3 regions of the Rothia sp. HC945 genome follow, and region 1 is predicted to be linked to each of the others. Evidence: riboswitches for the same ligand, from Rfam matches in the RefSeq annotation. Region 1 holds a riboswitch; each other region holds the start of a gene.
What was found. Region 1 has a riboswitch for S-adenosylmethionine ahead of AB0Y14_RS06230 (ABC transporter ATP-binding protein). Riboswitches for the same ligand answer to the same signal wherever they lie in the genome.
Positions count from the first base shown of each region.

Region 1 (3,471 bases):
CTCGACGGCGTCGTCCGCATCCTTTCGCTCGGACACATCTCCCGAATTGACCAGGATCGGCGCGATCTTGCGCAGCACCCGGAGTTGGTCGTCGCCCGGTACCGGGTCGATATCCAGGTGGGTGCGATCCCAGACCGTGCGGGCGACGTCGTCCGATATGGCTGCCTCCTCGGCGAAGACCGCGATGGCTTCCTCCCGGTGGGCGATGGCCCATTCGCGCGCGAAGGAGTACACGTCGATGACGAGTTGGGCTCCTTCCGGGTTCTGGTCGAGGAATTCCTCACGGGCATTGAGGAATCCCCAGGTGTTGAAGTCGAGATTCCGGTAGAACAACTGGTCGCCGCCTTCCTCCTGGGCCGTCGCCATGATGGGGTCCAGCCCGGCCCAGGCGTCGACCTGGTGCGTGTCCAACGCGGATCGACCGTCGGCGTGCTGGAGATTCACGATGGTCACATCATCGGCGGACAGCCCGGCCTCATCGAGGGCCTGGATCAGGAGGAAGTAGGGGTCCGTGCCGAGGGTCGCCGCGATACTGCGACCGGCGAGGTCCTCGACCGCGCGAAGGGGAGAGTCCGGCGTCCTGACCAGGGCTGACCACTCCGGCTGGGAAAAGAGGCCGATCGTTGTGATCGGCGCGCCGTTGGCACGTGCCAGAAGGGCGGCCGAGCCCGCCGTCGAGCCGACGTCTATCGCGGCGCCGATCAGACTCTGGTTGGCCTTATTGGATCCGGCAGATTTCAACCATGAGACGGACTGCCCGAGCCCTTCGGCGGCGGTCTCGAGCCACTTCTTTTTGCGAATGATCAACGACAACGGGTTGTACGTCGCGTAGTCCAGGGTGATGCTTCCGGAAGCATCCGCGTTGATGACGCCACGGCCGGCACCTTCGCCGGACATGCATCCGGACAAAGTCAGGGCGATAGCGCCGAGACCGACGCCCTTGAAGGCATCGCGACGGGAAACGGTGGTCATCGGGATCGGGTCCTTGCTGGGCATGGGGAGTTCACGGGTTCGACGTCGTGGGGGCTAGTGCGCCGTGGTGTCGACGCCGAGCAGCCCCAGGAGGTGTCCGCGCATTCGGGTCAGATCCGAGTCCTCGCGAGAACGGGGTCGGGGGAGGCCGACCTCGATGCTCTCCACGATCCCCGCGGGCTCTCCTGGGGTCGGGCGCCCCAGGACGATCACATGATCGGAGAGGTACAGTGCCTCGTCGACGTCGTGCGTCACGAGCAGAACCGTGGTGGGGTCCTGCCGATGGAGATCGAGAAGCAGGTCCTGCATCTTGAGCCGGGTCAGGGCATCGAGCGCGCCGAAGGGCTCGTCGAGCAGGAGCACCCGCGGATTCCGGGCCAGTGCCCTGGCCAGGGCCGCGCGCTGGGCCATGCCACCGGAGACCTCGCCCGGGCGGTGGCTCGCGTGCGGGGTCAGGCCAACGAGCTCGATCAGTTCGGCAACCCGTTTCCGGCCGCGGGAAGCGGGGGTTTTTCTCGGCAGACCGAGGGCGACATTGTCCGTGATCGAACGCCAGGGCAACAGGCGGGGTTCCTGGAATCCGACGGCGCACCGAGGATCGACGTCCCGAACCGGGCTGCCGTCGATCGTGACCGAGCCTTCGGTCGCGGTGTCGAGGCCCGCCGTCGCGCGCAGGAGAGTGGACTTACCGCACCCGGAGGGCCCGACGACGGCGACGATCTCACCCGGTTGCACCGTAAAGCTCACGTCCCGAAGGACCTGAGTGCGCGCCCCGCTACGGGACGAGGTGCGGAAAGACTTCCCGACATCGTGGAATCGGACCGACGCGGCGTCGGCCTCCAAGGCACGGGTGGCCTCCGAGGCGCGGGCCGAACTCACAATCAATCACTCCATCGAACCCTGGCGTTAGCACCGTATTCTCCCTAGGCCCTGTGGGACATGCGGCCATTGCGGGGAGAAGGTTGCTGCGACGTCGTCGAGCCAGGTCTCTCGGTCGCTCTGGATGGTTTTCCCCTCCAGATTAAGCGCGTCCTCCGGGGCCGCTCCAACTCGGCCCGGACTGTTTCGGGAGATGAAACGGCGTGCGTCAAAGTGCGTCATCCGGGCGGTTGGCCGGCCCGCGTGGAGGCTGGGCAGTTCGCGGCTCCTCCGAGGGGGTCTCGCCTCGTCGCTCGTTCACGCCGCACCGAGTCTGAATTGACGCACATCACACCAGGTGCCATATTAGTGAACGAACGGTCGGTAATTCCCCACGGGCCGAACAGCTGAAACCGAACGCCTGAACAGGAGCTTCCATGCCCGAAATGCCAGCAGCCTTCCTCGTCGGCGGAGCCCGCACCCCGGTCGGGCGGTATGGGGGTGCACTGTCCTCGGTCCGGCCCGACGACCTCGCGGCACTCTGCATCAAGAGCGTCGTGGAGGAAGCAAACATCGACCCCGCCGACGTCGACGAGGTCATCCTGGGAAATGCGAACGGAGCGGGCGAGGAGAACCGCAACGTCGCACGCCTGGCCTGGCTGCTTGCGGGGTACCCGGACACTGTGCCGGGGATGACCGTCAACCGCCTGTGCGCCTCCGGAATGTCGGCCATCACGACGGCTTCGCAGATGATCACATCAGGGGCCGCGGACATCGTCGTCGCCGGCGGCGTGGAATCGATGTCTCGCGCACCCTGGGTCATGGAAAAGCCCACCCGTCCCTTCGCCAAACCCGGGGAGGTGTTCGACACCTCGATCGGGTGGCGTTTCGTGAACCCCAAGTTCGTGGATGGCCCCTTGTCCCGCGACGGCAAGGCCACCTATTCGATGCCCGAGACCGCGGAAGAGGTGGCCCGCACCGACGGAATCACTCGCGAAGAAGCCGACGAATTCGCGGTGCGCTCGCAGGAGAACGCCACGGCGGCCATCGAGGCCGGGAGGTTCGCGGACGAAATCGTCCCGGTCGAGGTTGCCGGCAGGAAGGGCGATATCACCGTGGTCGATACGGACGAAGGCCCCCGCCCTGGCACGACCGCCGAGGCCCTGGGCAAGCTCAGGCCCGTGGTCGGTGGGGGATCCGTGGTCACCGCAGGCAACTCGTCCGCGCTCAACGACGGCGCGTCGGCCATCATCGTGGCCAGCGAGAAGGCAGTCGAGAAATACGGCCTCACGGCGCGCGCACGCGTGGTGGACGGTGCATCCGCCGGTGTCCCGCCGGAGATCATGGGCATCGGTCCCGTGCCGGCGAGTCGGAAAGTGCTCGAACGTTCGGGGTGGGGCATTGAGGATCTGGGGGCGGTGGAGCTCAACGAAGCCTTCGCGACGCAGTCCCTCGCCTCGATCCGCCGCCTCGGGCTGAACCCCGACATCGTGAACCGGGACGGCGGGGCCATCGCCCTGGGTCACCCCCTCGGATCCTCCGGGTCCCGTATCACGATCACCCTGTTGGGCCGCATGGAACGCGAAGGCGCGTCCAAGGGCCTCGCGACCATGTGCATCGGCGTCGGCCAGGGTGCGGCGC
Region 1 is NZ_JBFCSN010000001.1:1,404,054-1,407,524, reverse strand. Features, by position in the region: gene AB0Y14_RS06235 (aliphatic sulfonate ABC transporter substrate-binding protein) at 1-972, opposite strand, end outside; gene AB0Y14_RS06230 (ABC transporter ATP-binding protein) at 1,027-1,851, opposite strand; SAM riboswitch class I at 1,860-1,982, opposite strand; gene AB0Y14_RS06225 (thiolase family protein) at 2,268-3,471, shown strand, end outside.

Region 2 (3,471 bases), on a different contig from region 1:
CTGCGGATACGGTCGCGCCGTCCGCGGATGTCAGCGCGTCGAAACCGTGCTCGAGATCGGCCAGGATGTCGTCTATGTGCTCCAGCCCCACGGAAAGCCTGACGAATCCGGGAGCCACGCCCGCATCGCGAAGCTCCTTCTCCGAAAGCTGCGAGTGCGTGGTCGAGGCGGGGTGGATGACCAACGAGTGCACGTCCCCGATGTTGGCGACGTTGGAGTGAAGCTGGAGGGAATCCACGAAGGTCCGGGCCGGCTCCGCACCCCCCTCGAGTTCGAAGCCGACGACCGCTCCGACGCCCTGGGGCGCGTATTTCCGGCCGAGGTCATACCAGGGCGAGGACTCGAGACCCGCATAGTGCACGCGCGTCACGTCGGGACGAGCTTCAAGCCATGTGGCGACCTTGCGAGCGTTCTCGACGTGCCTCTCCACGCGAAGGGAAAGAGTTTCGAGGCCGATGGAAATATTGAATGCGTTCGTCGGCGAGATGGAGGCACCGAGGTCACGCAACAGGGTCACACGTGCCCGCAGTATGTAGGAGAGATTGACCCCGAAGACGCCGTTGGGGCCGAGGTCTTCGGCGAAGACCAGGCCGTGGTAGCTGGGATCCGGGGTATTGAACTGCGGGAACCGGTCCGGGTACTTCGAATAATCGAAATTGCCGGAATCGACGATCACGCCCCCGATGCTGTTTCCATGCCCTCCGAGGTATTTGGTCGCCGAGTGCACGACGACGTCGGCGCCCCATTCGAACGGCTTGACGAGGTACGGGGTGGGCACCGTGTTGTCCACGACCAACGGCACACCGACTTCGTGAGCGAGTTCGGCCAACGGCTCGATATCGAACACGTCGCTACGCGGATTCGGCACGGTCTCGCCGTAGAAAACCTTGGTGTTCGGCCGGACCGCGGCACGCCAGGCCTCCGGGTTGTCGAAGTCCTCCACGAATGTGGTCTCGATGCCGTAGGAACTCAAGGTGTGCTTGAGGAGGTTGTACGTGCCGCCATAAAGGCTGGGGCTCGCGACCACGTGGTCCCCGGCCCTCGCGATATTAAGGATCGCGATGGTGATGGCTGCTTGACCGGACGCGACCAGAAGGGCGCCGACGCCGCCTTCGAGCGCAGCGATGCGGTTCTCGACGACTTCCTGGGTCGGGTTCGTCAAGCGCGAATAGATGGGGCCGAGTTCCTTCAGCCCGAAGCGGTTGGCCGCCTGCTCGGCGTCGTCGAACACGAAGGACGTCGTTTGGTAGATCGGCAATGCCCGCGCACCGGTCGCGGAATCCGGATCCTGTCCGGCGTGAATTTGCTGTGTCTCGAACTTCCAGCCCTGCGGTGCGGAAGGAGTGGGAAGACCTTGAGTGCTCATTTTTGCTCCTGTCAATGTCGAGGGGCATGGAGCGACCGGCCGTCTTCCGATCCATCAGCACCCGGGTCGACCCGGAACCCTCTGGTTCACCGGGGAATACGAGTCTCACTGATCGAGACGACCGGGCACACCGCGCCCGCGCTTGCGATCGCTGTTTCGCGACCACCAGGTCCTCACCCAGGGCACCCCACCGCGGTTGGAGGGTTGCCGGCCAGCAAGCTGGGGCTTTGCGCTGGCTCTCTTGACCCGATACAAGGTTTTCGCATGGGCGGAGCGCGCGTCAAGTACCGGCGTCATACTGCACCCACGTGAAACGTCATGACATTTATGACGTGAGCGAGACCATTGCGTACCCTGTCTCATGGTCGTCCGGTGTCGGACCGGGCGGCACCATCATCGACCGCCCCGAAGGAAGACCGTGAGCCAGGAGAAAAACCCGTCCCCGAGAAGGGGCGGAACGGGAACCGCGGGCGACGTCGCCGACAACCCGCAGACGTCGCTCAGGCGCGGGCTGACCCTGCGTCACATTCGCTTCATTGCCCTCGGCTCGGCCATCGGCACGGGCCTGTTCCTCGGGTCCGCGGACGCCATCCAGTTCGCCGGCCCCTCGGTGCTTCTGGCGTACGTCATCGGTGGTGCGGCGGTGTTCATGGTCATGCGTGCCATGGGCGAAATGGCCCTGGTCCACCCGGTCCCCGGCTCTTTCGCCGACTATGCGACCGAATATTTGGGCCGCTGGGCGGGATTCGTCACGGGATGGAGTTTTGCTTTCGAGATGGCGCTAGTCGCCGTCGCAGACGTCACGGCCTTTTCCCTCTACATGAAGTTCTGGTTCCCGACCACGCCGAGCTGGATATGGATCGTCTCGGTCGTCGCGATCATCATGGCGGTCAACCTCACCAAGGTGAAGGTCTACGGCGAGGTCGAGTTCTGGCTGACCCTGGTGAAGGTCGGTGCCATCGTGGCGATGATCGTCGGCGGCCTGGCACTGATCGTCTTCGGTGTTCAGTTGCACCAGGAGATCCAGCCGTCCGTGACGAACCTGTGGGAACAGGGTGGCTTCTTCCCTCACGGGTTCTCCGGTTTCTTGGCCTGTTTCACCGTGGTCATGTTCGCCTTCGGGGGCGTGGAAAACATCGGAATCACCGCGGGCGAGGCCGAAGACCCCGAGAAATCCATCCCCGGGGCGATCAACACCGTCCCGGTGCGCATCCTGCTCTTCTATGTCCTCACGATGGGCGTGATCATGTCCCTCTACCCCTGGAGCAGCATCGGCGACGAAGGCTCTCCTTTCGTACAGATCTTCTCCGGGTTGGGCATCCCGGCGGCCGCCCACATCCTGAACGTGGTGGTTCTTACGGCTGCCGTCTCTGCGATCAATTCGGACATCTACGGGGCCGGGCGGATGCTGTACGGTCTCGCCCAACGCGGTCTCGCGCCGCGCTCCTTCAGCCGAGTATCGTCGCGGGGCACTCCCAGCATGACGGTGGCCGCGATGGGCATCGTGCTCGTGGCAGGGGTGCTGGTCAATCACTTCTTCGAGAATGCATTCCTCTACGTCGCAACCCTGGTGACGTTCGCTACGGTTCTGGTCTGGGTCATGATCCTGGTGACGCACCTGGCCATGCGACGCCGACGCTCCCGCGAGGGCTCGGGGCCCTCCCGCTTCCCGACTCCCTGGTGGCCGGCCGCTTCCTGGCTCGCGCTGGCCTTCATGATCGGCGTCGTCGTGCTTCTCGGGTTCTTCGAGGACACTCGCATGTCCCTCATCATCGGGGCGGTGTGGGTGATCCTCCTGGCCCTCGCTTACCCCCTGACTCGTCGCACGCGCGAGGCCGTCGACACCACGGAGATTCGGTAGGAACGTCCGTCCGGGGCGGCGGCGCCGGTGCTTTCGAACGTAGGCTGGGATGCATGACTTCACCTCGTTCTCGTGAAACCGCACGCCCCACCTGGAATACCGACGCCGTGCCCCCGGAGACCCGGAAAGCGCCGACCACGCGCTCGATGCACGGACACGACGTCGTGGACGACTACGAGTGGCTTCGAGCCAAGGACGACCCCCAGGTGATCGAACACCTCGAGCGGGAGAACGCCTATGCCGA
Region 2 is NZ_JBFCSN010000002.1:133,926-137,396, forward strand. Features, by position in the region: gene AB0Y14_RS09190 (bifunctional o-acetylhomoserine/o-acetylserine sulfhydrylase) at 1-1,366, opposite strand, end outside; SAM riboswitch class IV at 1,500-1,613, opposite strand; gene AB0Y14_RS09195 (amino acid permease) at 1,728-3,227, shown strand; gene AB0Y14_RS09200 (S9 family peptidase) at 3,281-3,471, shown strand, end outside.
Region 2: linked by a shared signal. The riboswitch ahead of AB0Y14_RS09190 (bifunctional o-acetylhomoserine/o-acetylserine sulfhydrylase) and the one ahead of AB0Y14_RS06230 (ABC transporter ATP-binding protein) in region 1 are both predicted to bind S-adenosylmethionine.

Region 3 (3,471 bases), 350 kb from region 1:
CGCGGAGGTCGACGATGCTCAGCAAGGGGTTGGTCGGGGTCTCGACCCAAAGAACGGTCGCGGACGGATCCGCCAGCAGGCGGTCGCGCTCGTCGGTTCTGGCCGGGGGCACGAACGCGGTCTCGACTCCCCACCTGGAATACAACTGGCTGAGGAGGCGATGGGTCCCGCCATAGGTCTCCGCCGCCGCCACCACGGTGTTTCCGGGACGGAGCACCGAACGCAGAAGGGCGTCCTCCGCGGCGATCCCCGACGCGAAGGCAAAGGCGTGGCTCCCGTTCTCGACCTGCGCGAGTTGCGTCTCCAGGGCGGTGCGCGTCGGGTTTCCGCCGCGCGAGTACTCGTATCCGCTCTTGAGCGTCTCGACCCCGTCCTGCGTGAACGTCGAGGTCTGGTAGATGGGCGGGATCACGGCCCCCGTCAGCGGGTCCGGTTCCTGACCTGCATGGACAGCAGTCGTTCTGAATCCGGGCCGAACCACGGACGGCTCCGTCCTCGCGGAGGTCCCGTCCTGCGCAGGCCGGCGTGACCCGAGATCGTTGATGTCTTGCGTCGCGGTCATGCTCGTACGGTCTCCTTCTCGCGTGCGGTGGGTGCCTGGTTCGGGCCGGTTCCGGTGACCCTGTCGAGCGACGTCGAGAGGTCCTGCCACAGGTCCTCGACGTCTTCGCGCCCGAGAGCCAACCGAACGGTCCGCTCGGTGATCTCTCCTGCCTCCCTGAGTTCGGGCGTGAGCCGACAGTGGGTCGTCCACGCGGGGTGGGTCGCCATCGAGCGTCCGTCGCCGAGGTTGGCGGCGAGCTTGAACAGTTCCAACGAGTCGAAGAATCGCTCGACGTCGTCCGTTGTCCCGTCGATCTCGAAGGAGAGGACCGCCCCGGTACCGCGCGGGAAGTCGCGATCGGCGATCGCGGCGTCGCTCGAGCCGGGGAGGCTCGGGTGCCGCACGCTCCGCACGCGGGGATGGGCGGCCAAGCGCCGGGCGATCCCTTCCGCGACCCGGCAGTGACGGTCTACCCGGACGTCCAGGGTCTCGATGCCTTCCAGTGCCTGCTGTGCATTCCACGGCGCCAGGCTCGGGCCGAGATCGTTGAGCAGCTGCGCCCTGACGAGGTGAAGGAAGGCCCCATGCTCGCCGTGCCCCGCGACCAACGACTGATTGCCGAATCGGCGGCGCGGCGCGGTGAACTGCGGCCATCGGGCCGCATCACTGCTCGGCGAGAACCGTCCGGTGTCCACAACGATTCCGGCCAGCGCGCTGCCGTTGCCGGTCAGGTACTTCGTGACCGAGTGAACGACGACGTCGGCCCCGAGTCTTCCCGGTTGCAGGAGGTGCGGCGTCGCAAGGGTGTTGTCCACCACGAGCGCGGCTCCGGCGGCGTGTGCGACGGCTGCGAGCTCAGGAATGTCCGGGAGATCGGCGTGCGGGTTTCCGATGGATTCCACGAGGAAGGCCCGGGTCCGTTCCGTCACGGCTCGTTCCCACTCGTTCGGGCGATGAGGGTCGACCCACGTCACGGCGATGCCCGCCTCGGCGAGCGTGTCGTTGAGGAGGTCGGCGGTGCCGCCGTAGATGCGGTTCGAAGCGACCACGTGTCCCGCGGGAATCTCGGGGTGCGGCTCGCCGTCCTGGCTCTGCCCCGAGCGCCCGGCCAAGGCAAGAAGGGTCAGGGTCAGCGCGGCCTGTCCGGAGGACGTCGCGACGGCACCGACGCCGCCCTCGAGCTCGGCCAGGCGACGTTCCAGAAGTCCCACGGTGGGGCTTCCGGTCCTCGAGTACGTGAATCCGGGTTCCCGCTGGCCGAAGCATTCCCTGGCATCGCGCAGAGTATCGAATTCGTAGGAGGCGGTCAGGTAAAGCGGCGGTCGAACCGGGCGGGCCGACGGCTGGTCGGCCGTTCCACCGTGGATCTGCACCGTGCCGAGCCCGGGTGCCTGCGGGTATTCGTCTGCTGACATCGTGATCCCCCTCGAAGGCGGGGCGCCGAGTCCTTCTCGTGACGCCGTGCTTGCCGGGGAGCGGTGTGCTCCCGGCCGGATCTTCATCTGGGGCACCCCATCACAGCGGAAAGGGTTGCCGACCGGTCAGCCAGAGCTTCAAGACCGGTGCTCGTGATCCTGATAGTGAACTTACAACCTAGTCAGCGGCCTCGGAAGGACATGACCTCCGATTCCGCCGCCACGTCACACACGGTTCACCCGAAGCCCGAAGACGTCATATGACGTTCGCGGGGTCGCCATCGTGACGGGTTCCGGGGACCGCGTCGATGAGTGTCCGAGTCAGTCGCTCCCGCGGGGCGTCGAAGACTTCCCCCGCCGGTCCGGACTCGATCACGCGCCCCTCGGCCATGACCAGGACGTCGTCGGAGATCTGGCGGATGACGGCCAGGTCGTGACTGATGAACACGTACGAGAGCCCCAGTCGCTCCTGGAGGTCGGCCAGGAGATCAAGGATCTGGGCCTGGACCGAAACATCAAGCGCCGAGACCGGTTCGTCCAGCACGATGAGCTCGGGATCGACCGCGAGCGCCCGAGCGATCGAGACGCGTTGCCTTTGGCCCCCGGAGAGCTCCGCGGGTCGGCGACCGGCCAGGTCACGAGGGAGAGCCACGAGGTCCAGGAGCTCGGTGACGCGTTCCGCACGCTCCGCGCGGGATCCGATGCGGAAGCCGCGCAATGGTTCCCCGATCGATGCGGCCACGGTGTATTTCGGGTCGAGGGAACCCGTCGGATCCTGATGGACGAAGCGCGCCCGAGTGGCCAGTTCTCTCCCCTGTCGCCTGTTCCGTGCCAGGGTTTTCCCGAAGACCTCCAAGACCCCCTGGTCGTAGGATTCCAGGCCGAGGAGAATGCGTGCCGTCGTCGATTTTCCGGACCCCGATTCGCCCACGATCCCCAGCGTGCGCCCGGGGGCCAGCTCGAGGTCGACGTCGGTCACTGCCTGGACCCGGTGCGGTCCCGCACCGAAAGCCTTGTTGAGCCCCTTGGCTCGCACCACGGGCGTGGTTCCCTCCGGAACGGCGCCGGTTTTCCGGTCCGGTACCGCGTGCACCGCCGGCGACGCCGACATCAGTCTCCGAGTGTATTCGTGCTGGGGGTCGGCGAAGACGCGTTCAGCGCGCCCTTCTTCCACCACACGACCTTTCTCCATGACCAGGATACGGTCCGCGCGATCGCGGGCCACACCGAGGTCGTGCGTGATCAGCAACAGGCCTGCTCCTGCACGGGCGACCCGATCCTCCAGGAGGTCCAGGATGCTCTTCTGGGCCGAGACGTCGAGCGCGGAGGTCGGCTCGTCGGCGATCACGAGACGGGGTTCACGCGCGAGAGCGAGGGCGATGAGGACCCGCTGGCGCTGGCCCCCGGAGAGTTCGTGCGGGTACCGCGACCCGTGGAGTTCGGGGTCGAGTCCGACGTCGGCGAGCGCCGTCGTGATCCGTGCGGCGGCCTGGCGACGCGCGATTCCCGCGG
Region 3 is NZ_JBFCSN010000001.1:1,749,651-1,753,121, forward strand. Features, by position in the region: gene AB0Y14_RS07745 (cystathionine gamma-synthase) at 1-562, opposite strand, end outside; gene AB0Y14_RS07750 (PLP-dependent transferase) at 559-1,959, opposite strand; SAM riboswitch class IV at 2,001-2,118, opposite strand; gene AB0Y14_RS07755 (dipeptide ABC transporter ATP-binding protein) at 2,216-3,471, opposite strand, start outside.
Region 3: linked by a shared signal. The riboswitch ahead of AB0Y14_RS07750 (PLP-dependent transferase) and the one ahead of AB0Y14_RS06230 (ABC transporter ATP-binding protein) in region 1 are both predicted to bind S-adenosylmethionine.